DNA from 2 places in the Arthrobacter sp. P1_A5 genome. Region 2 is predicted to be linked to the other one. Evidence: riboswitches for the same ligand, from Rfam matches in the RefSeq annotation. Region 2 holds a riboswitch; the other holds the start of a gene.
The links. Region 2 has a riboswitch for cyclic di-AMP ahead of AC1D1S_RS16205 (aggregation-promoting factor C-terminal-like domain-containing protein). Riboswitches for the same ligand answer to the same signal wherever they lie in the genome.

Region 1 (7,837 bases), on a different contig from region 2:
ATCACCGAATATTTTTTCACCGGCGCGGTCCTCAGCGCGGAAAGTTCACTGCGCGGCAACGCAAAAGACCCCCGCCTGGAGGCGGGGGTCTTTCGGAATGCTGGGGTTCGTGCTTAGGCGCCGACGCGGATGAAGACCGGACCGGAGCCGACGTTGACGCTGTACAGCGCGGTGGTGCCGCCGTTCCAGCCGCCGTGCACTGCCATGCCGTTGCCGACGTAGACCGCGATGTGAGCCATGCCCACGCCGCCGTTCTGGTAGTAGGCGAGGTCGCCCGGGCGTGCCTCGGCGGCGCTCACGGTGCGGCCCAGGGAAAGGTAACCTGCCGGCCAGCCGTGGTAGTGGATGCCGGCCGCGGCCAGGGCGTTGGTGGCGAGGGCGGTGCAGTCCTGCGCCACGCCGATCTGTGCGTAGGCAGCAGCGGCGATGGTCGCGCCTGCGCCGCTTCCGATGCCCGCGGGGGCCTGGGCAGCGACGCCGCCGCTGACGCCAAGCTCGGTGCCGCCGGCGCGGGTGGCTGTAGCCGTGGCCGTGGCGTCCTGGACCTTCACGACGGGCTTGGGAGCCTCGACGACGGGAGCCGGCGTGGTGGTCACGGCGGGCTTCTCGTAGGAGATCGCGATGGTGGAAGCGGCCGAGATGGTGGCCGGAGCTGCGGACTGGACTTCCAGGGCCGAAGCGGAGGTGGATTCGCGCTGAACATTGGTTTCAGCAGCGTTGGCTGCGATTCCGCTGGTCAGGACCAGACCGGAAGCTGCGGCGATGACCGCGGCCTGACGGCCCATGCCGCCGGCGTTGTCGCCGACAGCCTTAGCAATTACAGCCAGCGAGTTGGTCTTGGTGACCTCGGCGCGGTGCCGTGCAACGTTTGCACGAGTAGTCATTAAGTTCTCTCTTTCGTGATCCTTGGACCGCGCGCTTTCGGGCACGGACTGAGGACGCTCCGGCATCTTGGGGGTACGCCGGATCGCCCCGAAATGGGTTACTTAGCGAAGGGTGTACTGCGAAGACGCGCCAAAAGCGGAAACTGCATGCTGTCCGGGCTCGGTAGCGATTGAGCCTGCGGAACGTGATCCAATCCGGGCGCCGGCAAGGGCGGCACGTGATGTGGATTCCAGCGGGCTCGACAGAGCCTCGCCGGTGCGCATGCGCGCAGAATTGTGGCGTGAAGACACGAAAGTAGCCTCTCCCAATGCCTACGAGGTGAGCTGTCGGATTCGGATGGGAGTCACCCGGCCGCGCTGCTTCCTGGGAAGCTTTGCGACTTAACCCCAAGGCCTTCTTTCGAAGGCCAAAATTGGTTCCCCCGCCCCTGCCAGACGATGTAATGCGAACGGACCTTGAGCGGTGGCAGAGCTAGGCAATCCACTCAAGAGCGCCAACTTCGGAAAAGTTGGCGTGCTTCAAACCCTACAGCAGTCCTGATCCAATGTCACATTCAGATCACGGCGTGTCACAGGAAGTTGAGAGCAGCCCATCGTCTTTTTAGAGCCAGCCGAGCGGGTCAACGACATCGCCGTTGACCATCACTTCAAAGTGGAGGTGGCAGCCCGTGGAGGCGCCGGTGGTTCCGCTCATGGCGACGACGTCACCGCGGGAAACCTTCTGGCCGACCTTGACCGAAGCCGAGGACAGGTGGTTGTACGTGGTCTCCAGGCCGTTGCCGTGATCGATGACCACGCGGTTCCCCCCGCCGAAGGGATGCCAGCCGTTGAAGGTCACGGTGCCGCTGGCGGCCGCGTGGACCGCCGTGCCGCACTGGGCGGCGAAATCCTGGCCGCGGTGGAACTCCCCCGCGCCCCCGGTAATGGGGCTGACACGGTAGCCGAAGGGCGAGGCCGTGACCAGCTGGTCGAGCGGCGCACCCAGGGTGCCGGCCGATGCCGCGCGGGTGATCGTGCCCACAGACTGGGCGCTCAGCAGCTGCTTGAGTTTCCCGTCCGGATCGCCCTTCGTGGTGACGGCCGTGCGGTTGAAGTCGACCTTGGCGGCGGCGGCAGCGGTGACATCCGGCTGCACGGCGGCGGAGAGCGCGCCGGATCCGCCCGGATTCGAAGCCATCACCGGGCTCGTGACGGGGACCGTCACGGTAAGAACCAGACCAGTTGCGGCCAGTGCGATCCCGGCCTTCTGCCCGACTCCGCTTGCCGCGGCAAAGTCCGTGACCTGGCGGAACGGACTGCGACGGCGACGGCGTTCATCGCGGTGCACGTCCCGCGGGCGTTCGGCCGTGTGTGCGACGACGGGACGCGGCTCCGGAGCGGGACCGGTCGCGCGGCGACGGCCCCTGGCGGTCTGGGTGGTCAAGAAGGGTTCCTCTCTGGATGGCCTGCGAAGTTAGCTGTCGGATTCGGGTCAGAGAGATCAAAGACCCGGTCCGCCGTTGCAGGCAGCCACGCACAGAGGCATCCCTAGGGGATCCTTCGGTGGAAGCTGCTTGCCGCTGACGGACTTCACCCCAAGGCTGCCGAAGTAGCAGCCGAAAGTGGTTCCCCCGCCCCTGCCAGGAGGTAGTTCTGCGACTGATCCGCTGGCAGGGCTCGGCTTCGGATCAGGTAACGCTTTGGTATCGGTACTGGGCACTAACTATAGGCGATTAAGCCGCCCGGTAATAAATCCGTAACCGCAATTGTGGACAACTCGTGGGTCGTCCCATGACCGGCGCGTAGTGGCTGGTCAGGCGACTGTTACAAAGACGTGCGCGGCAACCTCGGGCGGCAGTTCCAGGGCACCTTCGATATCGGGGACGCGGACCGAGATGTACTCCCCCACCCGCTCCAGCGAGACCAGCGCGCCAGGCCGGATTCCGCCCTCGTCGAGCTGGGCCAGAAGCTCCGGCTCCACCTGGATCGGCTCCGCGAGCCGGTTGACCGTAACCCGGGAAGTTACCCCGTAGCCGGCCATGGCCTCCAGCAGGTTCACGGGCCTGTCCACGGGGGCGCCGTTGGGCACGCCGCCAAGATCCGCCAGCCCCGGAATAGGGTTTCCGTAAGGCGAGACTGTCGGGTGGTTGAGCATCTCGAAGATTCTTCGCTCGACGCGTTCGCTCATGACATGTTCCCAGCGGCACGCTTCCTCGTGGACGTAGGCCCAGTCGAGCCCGATCACGTCCGCGAGGAGGCGTTCGGCCAGACGATGCTTGCGCATGACACCGATTGCACGTTTCCGTCCGATTTCCGTCAGTTCAAGGTGCCTGTCGCCGGAAACAACCACCAGCCCGTCGCGCTCCATCCGGCCGATCGTCTGGGACACAGTGGGGCCGGAGTGGCGGAGCCGTTCGGCGATGCGGGCGCGGAGGGCAACGATGTTTTCTTCTTCAAGTTCCAGAATGGTCCGAAGATACATCTCCGTAGTATCGATCAGATCCGTCATTCAGCTCAGCTCCTCGAGCGCAGTCCTAGCGTCATTCCCACCGTACCGCGTGCGGGCTGCATGCAGGATGCGCCCAGGCGGGAACCGCCGTACGTTCGCATGCCAGCCTAGCCTATTTTGAATTACTCCGGATAATCTTTCGATCGACCTGAAGCTATTGTCCCAGCCCCAGCCGGCCGGCCGTCCCCGGCGTCTCAATGACCGGACTATGACAGGCCTTTTTCTGTATCGCCGGGAGCTGTCAGGCAAAATAAGACAGGCAGAATGAAGAGGGGTGTCCGTGGTAGCCATCCCTGCCCGCCACCTCCCAGCCACGCTACGAACCAGCCGAAAATTGGAGCCACTGTGAGCGACACCAGCATCACGATCCCCGCCCACCTCCTGCCCAAGGACGGACGGTTCGGCGCCGGCCCGTCCAAAGTCCGGCCGGAACAGATGGACGCCCTGGCCGCGGCATCGTCGAAGCTGCTGGGGACCTCCCACCGCCAGGCGCCCGTGAAGAACCTGGTCGGCTCGGTGCGCAGCGGCCTCAGCGAATTCTTCCGGGCACCGGAAGGCTATGAAGTGGTGCTGGGCGTCGGCGGATCTACCGCGTTCTGGGACATTGCCAGCTTCGGGCTCGTGGAGAACAAGGCGCAGCACCTGTCCTTCGGCGAGTTCGGCTCGAAGTTCGCTTCCGCCACCAACAAGGCGCCGTTCCTTGCCGAGTCCTCCATCATCAAGGCCGAACCCGGCACCCGCCCCACCGCCCGGGCGGAGGCCGGCGTCGACGTCTATGCGTGGCCGCAGAACGAGACCTCAACCGGCGTTGCCGCACCCGTCCAGCGGGTGGCCGGCGCCGACGAGGGGTCGTTGGTGCTCGTGGACGCGACCTCGGCCGCGGGCGGGCTGGACGTGGACGTGGCGGAGTCGGACGTGTACTACTTCGCGCCGCAGAAGAACTTCGCATCCGACGGCGGCCTGTGGCTGGGCCTGTTCTCCCCGGCCGCGCTGGAACGGGCGGCACGGATCAAGGCCGGCAACCGCTGGATTCCCGACTTCCTTGACCTCCAGACGGCGATCGACAATTCCAGGCTGAACCAGACCTACAACACCCCCGCGCTGGCCACCCTGGTGACCCTGGACGCCCAGGTGCAGTGGCTCAACGCCAACGGCGGCCTGGACTTCGCCGCCGGCCGGACCGCGGATTCTGCCGGCCGCATCTACCGCTGGGCCGAAGCGTCCGAATACGCCACGCCGTTCGTGGCCAAGGCCGAGGACCGCTCGAACGTGATCGCCACGATCGACTTCGATGACTCGATCGACGCCGCGGCCATCGCCAAGGTGCTCCGGGCCAACGGCGTCGTCGACACCGAGCCGTACCGCAAGCTGGGCCGCAACCAGCTGCGCATCGCCACCTTCGTGGCGATCGAGCCCGACGATGTCTCGGCACTGCTCGAGTGCATCGATTTCGTCGTGGCGGAACTGAAGAAGTAGCCCTGCGTCCGGCGTCGTCACGGCCCCTGAGGACCTAGGCCGTGACGGCGCCGTCGTCGTTTCAGGTCCGTCCGCCCTGCTATGCCTACGGCCGCGGGTCCCTGCCGGCACCGGCCGCGCCGGTCCGGCTTTCGACGCGGAAGTACCGCAGCCCGTGGGCGCGGCGGTTGAAGTGGAGCCGCAGGTGCTTCGCGCGGATGATCCACACCAGCCCGATCAGGGCCGCCAGCAGGCCGGCGCCCGCCGCGACCGCCATGGACCAGCGGGGGCCGGCGGTGTTTGCCACCCAGCCGACGAGCGGTGCCCCGAGGGGAGTTCCGCCCATGAAGATCGCCATGTAGAGGGCCATCACCCGGCCCCGCATTACGGGCTCTGTGGTGGTCTGGACGTACCCGTTTGCGCTCGTCATCATGGTGATCGCGAACAGCCCCACGGGCACAAGTGCGACGCCGTACCAGAAGTAGTTCGGGGCCATCGCTGCGATGCCCGAGGTCACGCCGAAGGCGGCGGCCGCCCCGAAGATGACCCGCAGCCGTGGCTTGCCGCGCCCGGCGGACAGCAGGGCCCCGGCGACGGATCCGATGGCCATGATCGAATTCATCAGGCCGAAGGCCCCCGCGTCCAGGCCGAATTCGGTCCCCACCATGGCCGCGATGAACAGGGCGAAATTCAGCCCCAGGGTTCCCACGATGAAGATCGCCACCAGCACCACGATCAAATCCGGACGGTACCTCACATAGCGCAGCCCCTCCCGGATCCTGCCCCTGCCCGCCGGTGCCCGCGGCAGCCGGCGCAGCGACGACGACGGGATTTTCGCCAGGCTCAGCAACAGGGGCACAAAGGTGAGCGCATTAATGAGGAAGACCCAGCCGGGCCCGACGACGGCCGTGAGCACGCCGGCGACGGCCGGACCGATCATCCGGGCAACATTGAAAGACGCGCTGTTCAGGGCCACGGCGTTGGGGAGGTAGTCGTCCTGGACCAGTTCCGAGACGAAGGTTTGCCGGACGGGGGCGTCCAGGGCGGAAACCACCCCGAGCATCAGGGCGAAGGCGTAGACGTGCCAGAGCTGCGCCGCGCCCGTGACCACCAGGATGCCCAGCCCCGCGCTCAGCAGCGCCATGGCGGACTGCGTCAGCACCAGGAGCCGCTTGCGGTTGAACCGGTCGGCGACCAGTCCGGCCACGGGTGCCAGGAAGAGTTGCGGGCCCAGCTGCAGGGCCATCGTGATTCCCACCGCCCCGGCATCGTGCGCCGTCAGGTGGGCGAACACCAGCCAGTCCTGGGCGGTGCGCTGCATCCAGGTGCCAACGTTGGAAATAAGGGCGCCGACGAACCAGATCCGGTAGTTCAGGATGTGCAGGGATTTGAACGTGGACATCAGCCCCAGCCCTCCCCAGACACGCTCCCGGACGCTTCCAACCGCTAGTCGGCCTCGCCCGTTGAGCGTTCCCGCTCGGCGTCGTCGGCGTCGGCGTCGGTGTCGGCGTCGTCGGCGTCGTCGTCGGTGTCGGCGGTGTCAGCGTCGTCGGCGTCGTCGTCGTCAGCGTCATCCTGCTGGTCGGCGTCGGACGCCTGCGACGGCGCTTCGGGACCGGACGGCGCCTCGGCAGCCTCGTCAGCCTGCGCGTCTTCCGGCCGGACCCGTTCGGCCCACGGAACCCAGGCCGGTGCCAGGATGGAGTCCTCGGAGGGCAGAAGGCCAAGTTCGTCCACCGTGACCACCTTGGAGCGCGAGTTGCGTGTCAGCACGGCGTACCACTGCCACCCCAGGTATCCGGGGAGCCTGGATTCGAACAGGTGGGTCACCAGGCGGTCGCCCTCGCTCCGGGCGCCGATGTGCTCGCCGATCTGCTCGGCGGGGGCAATGCCCTCCACCGCGGTGCGGGCGACGTCGACGGCTGCGGCCAGGAAGGCGTCAGGCTTGCCGGTGCGCCAGACGGGCACGCCGGCGCGCGGACGGATTCCCTGCTTGGGGCCGGTTGCTTTAGCCCCGGCGGGCGCTGCGGTTCCGGCATCCGGCGCCGGCAACTGATCAGGTTCCTGAGTCATCAAAAGCCTTATACGTCCAGCTCGTCGGCAACCTTACGGAGGGCCGCTGCGATCGCCTTGCCCTTGTTGCCTTCCGGGTACTTGCCCGCGGACAGGGTCCCGGACAGGTTATCCAGCACGCTGACGAGGTCCTGGACCAGCGGGGCAAGGTCCCTGGCGCTGGGCCGCTTTGCCTTGGCGATGGACGGCGTCTTGTCCAGCACGCGCAGGCCCAGGGCCTGGGCACCCTTGCGTCCGTCGGCTACACCAAATTCAACACGCGTGCCGGCCTTGAGCTCCGTAATGCCTTCGGGCAGCGCGGACTTGGGCAGGAAGACTTCCTGGCCGTCCTCGCCCGCGAGGAATCCGAAGCCTTTTTCCTTGTCATACCACTTGACCTTGCCGGTAGGCACGTAATCAACCTTCTTCGTTCTGCGGGGACACGGCCGGCGGTCACCGCATCCGCATGGATACGCGGGTTCAGGGTATGACTGCCCGGACCGTGTTGGTCTGTATCTCCAAGGTTATCCTGCCTGGTTCACTTTAACGGCTTGAGGCGCGGGCGATGCCGGACTGTTAGCGTTGCCCCCATGACACTGACGCGTTACCGGCGGCCTTTGATGATCGTAGCGGCCACCCTTGCTGTGCTGTCCCTCGTTGCCGTCGGCGCTGTCATGGCCATGGCCTTCAACAATGCCGTGGCGCCGGCCTGGATTACCTCGACGGCCCTTTACGGCCTCCCGGTGGCATTCCTGCTCATGCTGGCCCTCGTTGTCGACGCGGTGGCAGCCCGGCGCCGCCCGCGCGGGCCCGGCGAAAGGTAACGTTGGAGCGATGTCCCTCATCCGCGCGCTCAGCAAGGAACTTCAGGCACGAAGCGACGAATCGTTGCGGGCCCTGTTCTCCGCGCGGCCGGACCTGATTTCTCCCGGCGTCCCGGACTTCGCCGCCCTCGCCG
Region 2 (7,504 bases):
GCAACAGACATGTCTTCCTCCCAATAGTCGGCTCAACGGTCCGAGACTACGCCGGACCCCCAAAAGGCAACAGAGTCTAACCGCGACCCACCAGCAGCGGCGGCAGAGGCCCGTCAGCCAGCCCACCCAATGCGCCCGTCGGGGAATGTGGCTGCCGGCGGAAAGCCACTGAAGCTTCCGGAAACGCGAAAGCGCCCGCTCCCTGGGCAGGGAACGGGCGCTTTGCGTGGGCTGGAAGCTAGATCGAGTATTCCGGAGCGGCCCAGACAACCACCTCGGGGTGCTCGTAGAACCGGTAGCCCTGGCCGCGCACGGTGCGCACGGTGTTGGCGAGGCGGCCGAGCTTGGAACGCAGGCGGCGGATGTGGACGTCGATGGTCCGCTCGTTCGGGACCTCTTCGGCGTTCCGCCACAGGCCTTCGAGGAGCTCGTCGCGGCCCACGGTGCGGGTGCCGTTCTCCACGAGGTAGTTCAGGAGTTCGAATTCCTTGAACGTGAGGTTCAGGGATTCGCCGTCGAGGTGCACCTCACGGCGGGCGAGGTCGATCAGCACCCCGGAAGGCCGCGGATCCTGCGGCTGCTGCAGGCGGGCGGTCTCGGTGCGCTGGCGGGCCCCCGCGGTGGGGTCACCGAAGGTCGAGCGGACGACGTCGAGGGCGGAACCCGGGGCACTGGCCGGCGCGACGGCGACGGCGGCATAGCTTTCGGCACCGGCCACGAGCGACTGTGCGTAGGCCCGGATTTCCTGGGCAAGCTTGGCGATGGATGTGCCGGCTGCAGCAGCGGTTTCCTCGTCGATGCCCATGTACAGCACGAAGCCGCGGGCGACGTTGTCGCTGGGGGCCGGACGGACCGGGCTGCCGGCACCCGGGGCGATCACCGGGGTGGGTGCCGTGGCGGGGGCGGGGGGGACGGCACGGAGCTGGCCGTAGGAGTCAGGGTTGTAGCCCTGCGCTGCATATCCGGGGGCGGGGAAGCTGCCCGCGGATCCGGCGGGGGCGAACGCGGAGCGCCCGCCAAAGCCCTGGCGGATCCCTGAGGCCTGGCCGGCCTTGCTGGCGTTACGGACGGAGATGTGGACGTATCCGGATGCAACTGACATGGAATGCTTACCTCAATGTGAATGGCCGTCATCGCGGCTCGAATGCTTCTTTCCCCGCAATGAAATTGGGGAGGGGCGCCCGACTCTGGGCTTGGGGGCGAATGCCTAGAAACCTTTAGGGGTGTAAAAGTTAGGCGTGCATTCGACAACAGCGCATCTCGGTACCAGCGGGTGTGCTGATCCAGGAAGCTGCGGCTGCAGGTGCTGTTGAGTTCTTGTTCACAATTGAAGTGTGCAACGTAACAATGTAAACGTGCAAGTAACAATGGACCCCAGGTTCCACATAGTGAGACAGATCGAGGATTTGTAGCGCAAGTCACAATTCTGTAGCGGCAATAAAATAACAAGTGTTTTACTGACCGGAAGGTCAGCAAGTGCGCTTCATCGAATATTATTCGGTCAACGTCGATGGCGTCGGGTAAATCATTCACAGCACGGCAAGTTGGGCCAAACCGCGCCTGCCCACCGCTGCCTGCGAGGCGGTCCACGGAGTGGGCAGCCGGCATCGCCGCCCGCAAGGCACGGCGGCGATGCCGGCCGCGGCGGTTCAGTTCGACTGGCCGGTGGCTGTCGCCGCGACCAGCATGACGGAGGCCGCCGTGTAGCCGGAACCGTCCTTGGCCGCCACGATCCGCACCGTCCCGCCCGCGACGATGTCCGCGACGCTCAGCTGCGTGCCCGTGCCGCCGGCCTGCTGGCGCCGCTGTTGCAGATTACTCACCACCACGTCGCTGCCCAGCGCATAGCTGCGCGTGAAACCGTCGCTGCTCTTGACCGTCACGGAGGACGAGCTGACCTCGCTCACTGTGCCCAACTGCTCGGCCATCGTGGTGTATGCGCTTCCTTGCAGCACCACGTATTCGGCGTGCACTGCCGCGGAAAGCCCGCTGCCCATGCCACCGGCAGCGAAGTGGCCGGGACCGCCCTGCCCCGGCATGCCGCCGCCCGCGAAACCACCTTGCGCGGAACCGTCTTGTGCTGAACCTGGCACGCCTGGGGCGACACCCTGGCCGCCGGGTCCGCCGGCTGCCGCCCCGCCGGCCGCACCGGTGGCTGCCGTTGCGCTTGAGGTGAGGGCATAGACGCCGGCCCCGGCGCCGACGGCCAGGACTGCGGCGGCGCCGGCGACGGCGAGCCCCCGCTTGAGGGTCCAGGGCTTCGCCGCCGAGGCCGTCTTGGCGGAAGTTCCCGGCGCGCCCCAGCCTGTGGCTGCGGCGGGGACAGGTTCCTGCCGGGGCATGCCCCAGGCAGGTTCCGATGCCGGAACCTGCCAAACCGGAAGCGCGCCCCAGCCCCCGGCAGCGCCTGCTTCCGGCCGCCCGGCCTCGGCGTGCCCGCCGCCGGTGCGTCCGGCGTCAGCCTGTCCGGCGTCAGCGTGTCCGGCATCGGCGTGCCCGGTTTGGACTGTTCCGCCGTCGGGGTGTCCGGCGCCGGACTGCCAGGCAGTACGGGGTGTGGTTACGGGCGCGGGCGCCGCTGGCGCGCCGGTGGTGGGCGTGGGGGCGGGTACAGGGGCTGACTCGGGGGCTGCTCCGGAACCGGCTCCGGGATGCTGACCGCTCATGGTATTTCTCCTTTAGGGTGCGGATCGGTGTTCACCCCAGCGTGGTGAGCGATCCTGTGCTTGGGCTGTGCGGGCCGACAGCCCGGCCTGTGACGTTGCCGGACGGGAAGGGCGGATTGAACATGGCCGTTGCGGCCCGTACGGTCCCGCAACGGCATCCAGCTCGCTAGGCTGGGATTCACAGGTGCCGCACAGGGTCCCCAAAGCCCGGCCTAACCGGCAGATCGGAGAGTTGTCCCCATGGCCACTTCGCACTCCATGACCAACAACCTTCCCCAGCTCACGCATCCGGACGGCTCCCCCATCCGCGCCCTCGTGGTGGATGACGAGCCCAGCCTCTCCGAGCTCATGAGCATGGGGCTGCGGATGGCCGGCTGGTCCGTGGCCGTGGCCGAGGACGGGCCCGGAGCCGTCCGGCTCGCCAAGGAGTTCCGCCCCGACGTGCTGGTGCTGGACGTGATGTTGCCCGGGTTCGACGGCGTCGAACTGCTGAACAGGATCCGCGCGTTCGCGCCTGAGGTGCCGGCGCTGTTCCTCACCGCCAAGGATGCCGTTCAGGACCGCATCACCGGACTGGCGGCCGGCGGCGATGACTACGTCACCAAGCCGTTCAGCATGGAAGAGGTGCTGCTGCGCCTGCACCGGCTGGTCCAGCGCTCCGGAGTGGCCGCCATGGACACCGCCGAACTCGTGGTGGGAGACCTCGTGCTCAACGTCGACACCCGCGAAGTCACCCGGGCCGGTGAGGAAATGCACCTGACCGCCACGCAGTTCGAGCTGCTGCGCTACCTCATGGAAAACCCGAAACGGGTCATCAGCAAGGCCCAGATCCTGGACCGTGTCTGGGACTACGACTTCGGCGGCCAGGCGAACATCGTGGAACTGTACATTTCCTACCTCCGCAAGAAGGTCGACGCCAACCACGCTCCCATGATCCACACGGTGCGCGGAGCCGGGTACGTCCTGAAACCGGCGGACTGATCCGTGCCCTCACTTTCCGGCATGACCCGCGTCCCCGGACGCGACTGGCGCAACCCGTCGACGTGGCATTTGCGCACCCGGCTGGTCCTGGTCGCCATGGCGCTGCTCGTGGCCATCTGCGGCGCTGTGGGCTTGTTCAGCTACGCCTCCATGGACCTCTTCCTCACCCGGCAGCTCGACACCCAGCTGGACCAGGCCTCCCACCGTTCGAGCGAGTTCGGCCGGCCCTCCTCGGACGATTCGGGCAGGCGCCCCGACCCCCTCGAAGCCCGGGGACAGGGCGTCGGGACGCTTAACGCACGGATAGTCGACGGCGAAGTCAGCAGGGCCGGATTCCTGGCCGCGGACGGCGCGGTCAAGAGCCTCTCCCCCTCCGACAACAAGGTTCTCCTGGCCCTGACCCCGAGCGGCGTGTCCGTGGACCGCAGCCTTTCGGCCGGCGCCTACCGGCTCACGGCCGCGCGTACACCGTACGGCGACGTGATTGTGACCGGACTCCCGCTGGCTGAAAAACAAAACACCTTGGCCTCCCTGGTCTGGACCATGGTGGTGGTGTCCGCAGGCGGGCTCGTGCTGATCGGGCTCGCCGGCACGGCCCTGATCCGGCGGACCATGAAGCCGCTGGAACAGCTCTCCGAGGTCGCCACCAACGTCTCCCGTCTCCCGCTGGACGCCGGCGAGGTGGCGCTCGGGGTCCGCGTCCCGACGTCGGCTGCCCATCCCGGAACGGAAGTGGGCAGCGTGGGCTACGCGCTGAACAAGATGCTGGACAACGTCTCCAACGCTCTCGAGGCGCGGCAGGAGAGTGAGATGAAGGTCCGGCAGTTCGTCGCCGACGCCTCGCACGAGCTCCGCACCCCGCTGACGGCCATCCGCGGCTACACGGAGCTGATGCGGATGACCGAGCATTTCACCCCCGACGGCGAGAGGTCCCTCGCCCGTGTGCAAAGCCAGTCCGAGCGGATGACCACGCTCGTGGAGGACCTGCTGCTGCTGGCGCGCCTGGACGAGGGGCAGCCGCTCAAAATCTCCGACGTCGACCTCACCCAGCTGGCCATCGAGACGGTCAGCGATGAGAAAGTCATGGCCCCGGACCGCATCTGGCAGCTGGAACTTCCGGACGAGCCCGTGGTGGTGCGCGGTGATGCGACCCAGCTTCACCAGGTCCTCGCCAACCTGCTGTCCAATGCGCGCAAGCACACGGAACCCGGGACCAAGGTGGTCACGGGCGTTATGCGCTCGGCTGACGGCAGTGCCGTGGTCACCGTGACAGACAATGGCAGCGGCATCGCCCCGGAATTTATCGGCCGGGTCTTCGCCCGTTTCGCCCGGGCCGACGCCTCGCGCACCAATCCGGCGTCGAACCCCGCAGCCGTCCCCGCCGATTCTGCCGTCGCGACGGCGAGGGTCGGGTCCGGGGCTCCCGCACGCTCGTCCTCCGGCGCCGTTTCCGGCCGCCGCGGAGGTCACGGCACGGCGACCGCCGCGCCGACGCCCGAGGGCACCAGCGGGTTGGGCCTGTCCATTGTCCAGTCGATCGTGGAGGCCCACGGAGGAACAGTCGAGGTCACGTCCCGGCCGGGCCGCACGGAGTTCGCCGTGCGGCTGCCCGCCGCGCCGCCGCCGGCTTAACCGGAACGGCCGCCGTCGGCGCAAACGGCCCGGACCGGCCGGCCCGTGAACCCGGCGCAACCCGACACCCCGGCACTGTGACTCCTGTTACCAAAATGTGACTTAAGCGGCCAGGTCCTGTAGCGTCGTTAGCGTGCGCCGCCATCGGTGCCGCATATCCGGACGGACGCCAAACTCTGCCGCTTCCCGGATTCCGCTGGACCAGGCAGAGGCGGGGGACCCAGAGTTCCCGGGCATTCTGCTTTCATGCGCCCTCGGGGTGAAGCCGACACGTGATGTTCCGTGCGGCCGGATGACCTCATCCGAACCCGACAGCTAACTCCGCCGGCGTTGAGAGGCCACCATGACTGAATTCCAGGTACAAACACGCCCTGACGGCGGTTCGCATTCCCGCTCAGTTGGCGCAGCCAAGTCGCGCCACCGCGCCGAACCGGTCAAGCAGGCATCCGCCCTGTCGCGGTTCGCCGCCGGGCTCGGTGTAACCGGCCGCCGTGCCGCCGTCGTCACCGCCGCGTGCGCACTGCTGCTGGGTGGCGGCGCCGCCAGCCAGGCGGCAGAGCCGGGCGCCCACACGGCGAATGTTGCGAGCCAGGCGGCCACGATCGCCGACCCGCTGGCCAAGCTCAACTTCGAGCGGGTCCAGGTGGCTGGGCCGGGCGCTCCAGCGGAAAAGAACGTGGCTCCCCAGATCTCGGAGGTTAAGGCAGCCGAAGCGCTGATCCCTGCCCCAGCTGCTGCCGCGCCGGCAGCAGCGGCAGCCCCCGCACCTGCTCCGGTTCCCGCGGCAGCCCCCGCTCCCGCTCCGGTTCCCGCGGCAGCTCCCGCTCCCGCTCCGGCACCGGCAGCCGCTCCGGCCCCCGCACCGGCACCCGCACCGGTCGCAATCGACGACCCCGCCGGCGCGCAGGCCTACGCCGCGTCCCAGCTGGGAAGCTATGGCTGGGCACCCGGCCAGATGCAGTGCCTGCACAAGCTGTGGACCAAGGAATCCGACTGGAAGACCACCGCCACGAACGCCAGCAGCGGCGCCTACGGCGTGGTCCAGTCCCTGCCCGCCTCGAAGATGGCGAGCGCCGGCGCCGATTACATGACCAACTACCGGACCCAGATCAACTGGGGCCTGAACTACGTCAAGTCGCGCTACGGCTCCCCCTGCGGCGCCCTGAACTTCCACTACGCACACAACTGGTACTAAACCGGCCCTAACCAGCCCGGACAGGAGGCCCCGGATCCACGTGGATCCGGGGCCTCCTGTGTGTGACTGCTAGCCGAGAATGGCGGTTTTTTCACAGCTCGGTTTGGCGGCCTCCACATGGCTAAGTGGACCTACGCCAACTCCAGCACGCACCTGAATCATCCTCGGCGCGCCAGTCTGGGCCGCACATCATTGACCTCGTCCTCTGCAGGGAGTGCCGTGTAGACGGCATTCCCTGCAGAAATTTGCCGCTTGACCTGCTCAAGCTCATCCTTGAGGAGGTCAACGGTGGCACGGTATTTCTCGAAGTCCGCTGTTCGGCGCCTGGCCACGGCGAAACTGATGCCGGCGGCGAGAACGGCAAGCGGGAACGAAACCAGCAGGGCCCAGCCGGATGCGGCAAGGAAGTCCAGCGCTACGGGAAGTGCCTGCTTGAATGCCAGGAACTCGTTCACCCCACCAACCACTCCGTTCAGAGCGGAGTCCAGTGGGCCCAGAAACTGCCCCACGACTGGCGTCCCGGAAAACGACGGAGCGCTCAGCGGCGGTTCTCCCCCTGCAGACCAGCGCGAATCACCGAAATGGTTCAGGACGTAGATCCCGGCACCCGCGTTGAGGGCCGCGAAGAGCAGGACGGAACCAAGGGCAGTCCAATAAAGCCTGCGCGGACGCCAGACGCCGGCCACAAGCGCGAAGACGGTGGCCGCAACCCACGAAAAGATGCGGAGCTCGTCGCGGCCCATGCCGCCCAATAGATCCAAGGAATTCCCCGCCCCTTACAGTTGGAATCAATGCTCGTTTCGGTCCCAAGCGAGCCTATCCCAGCCGCCCCCCGGGTATGCCGCGGCAGATACTGGCGCGCTCCCTTTGTGCGTAGCCGGGCCCGACCCGCCCGGCTGCCCCGACTTCCACAGCCCCCGCACAGCTTGACCCTAAAGCCTTCATATGGGCCGCCGGGAAAGTTGAGCCATGACATTCACAGACCAGGCCACAGGAACCCTGCCCCGCTCCACGGCGACGCCGGCCGGCC

Region 1: linked by a shared signal. The riboswitch ahead of AC1D1S_RS08295 (M23 family metallopeptidase) and the one ahead of AC1D1S_RS16205 (aggregation-promoting factor C-terminal-like domain-containing protein) in region 2 are both predicted to bind cyclic di-AMP.

What each region holds. Positions count from the first base shown of each region.
Region 1 covers NZ_JBFTZL010000038.1:15,327-23,163, forward strand. The annotation lists gene AC1D1S_RS08290 (NlpC/P60 family protein) at 114-884, opposite strand; cyclic di-AMP (ydaO/yuaA leader) riboswitch at 1,180-1,349, opposite strand; gene AC1D1S_RS08295 (M23 family metallopeptidase) at 1,486-2,307, opposite strand; cyclic di-AMP (ydaO/yuaA leader) riboswitch at 2,312-2,526, opposite strand; gene AC1D1S_RS08300 (iron-dependent transcriptional repressor DtxR) at 2,677-3,372, opposite strand; gene serC (phosphoserine transaminase) at 3,718-4,848, shown strand; gene AC1D1S_RS08310 (MFS transporter) at 4,934-6,229, opposite strand; gene AC1D1S_RS08315 (DUF3027 domain-containing protein) at 6,274-6,900, opposite strand; gene AC1D1S_RS08320 (cold-shock protein) at 6,909-7,292, opposite strand; gene AC1D1S_RS08325 (hypothetical protein) at 7,470-7,703, shown strand; partial or broken gene AC1D1S_RS08330 (helicase-associated domain-containing protein) at 7,714-7,837, shown strand, end outside.
Region 2 covers NZ_JBFTZL010000145.1:1,791-9,294, forward strand. The annotation lists gene AC1D1S_RS16180 (dodecin family protein) at 1-11, opposite strand, end outside; gene AC1D1S_RS16185 (winged helix-turn-helix domain-containing protein) at 239-1,102, opposite strand; gene AC1D1S_RS16190 (hypothetical protein) at 1,650-2,666, opposite strand; gene AC1D1S_RS16195 (response regulator transcription factor) at 2,907-3,647, shown strand; gene AC1D1S_RS16200 (sensor histidine kinase) at 3,669-5,279, shown strand; cyclic di-AMP (ydaO/yuaA leader) riboswitch at 5,464-5,623, shown strand; gene AC1D1S_RS16205 (aggregation-promoting factor C-terminal-like domain-containing protein) at 5,623-6,474, shown strand; gene AC1D1S_RS16210 (hypothetical protein) at 6,633-7,235, opposite strand.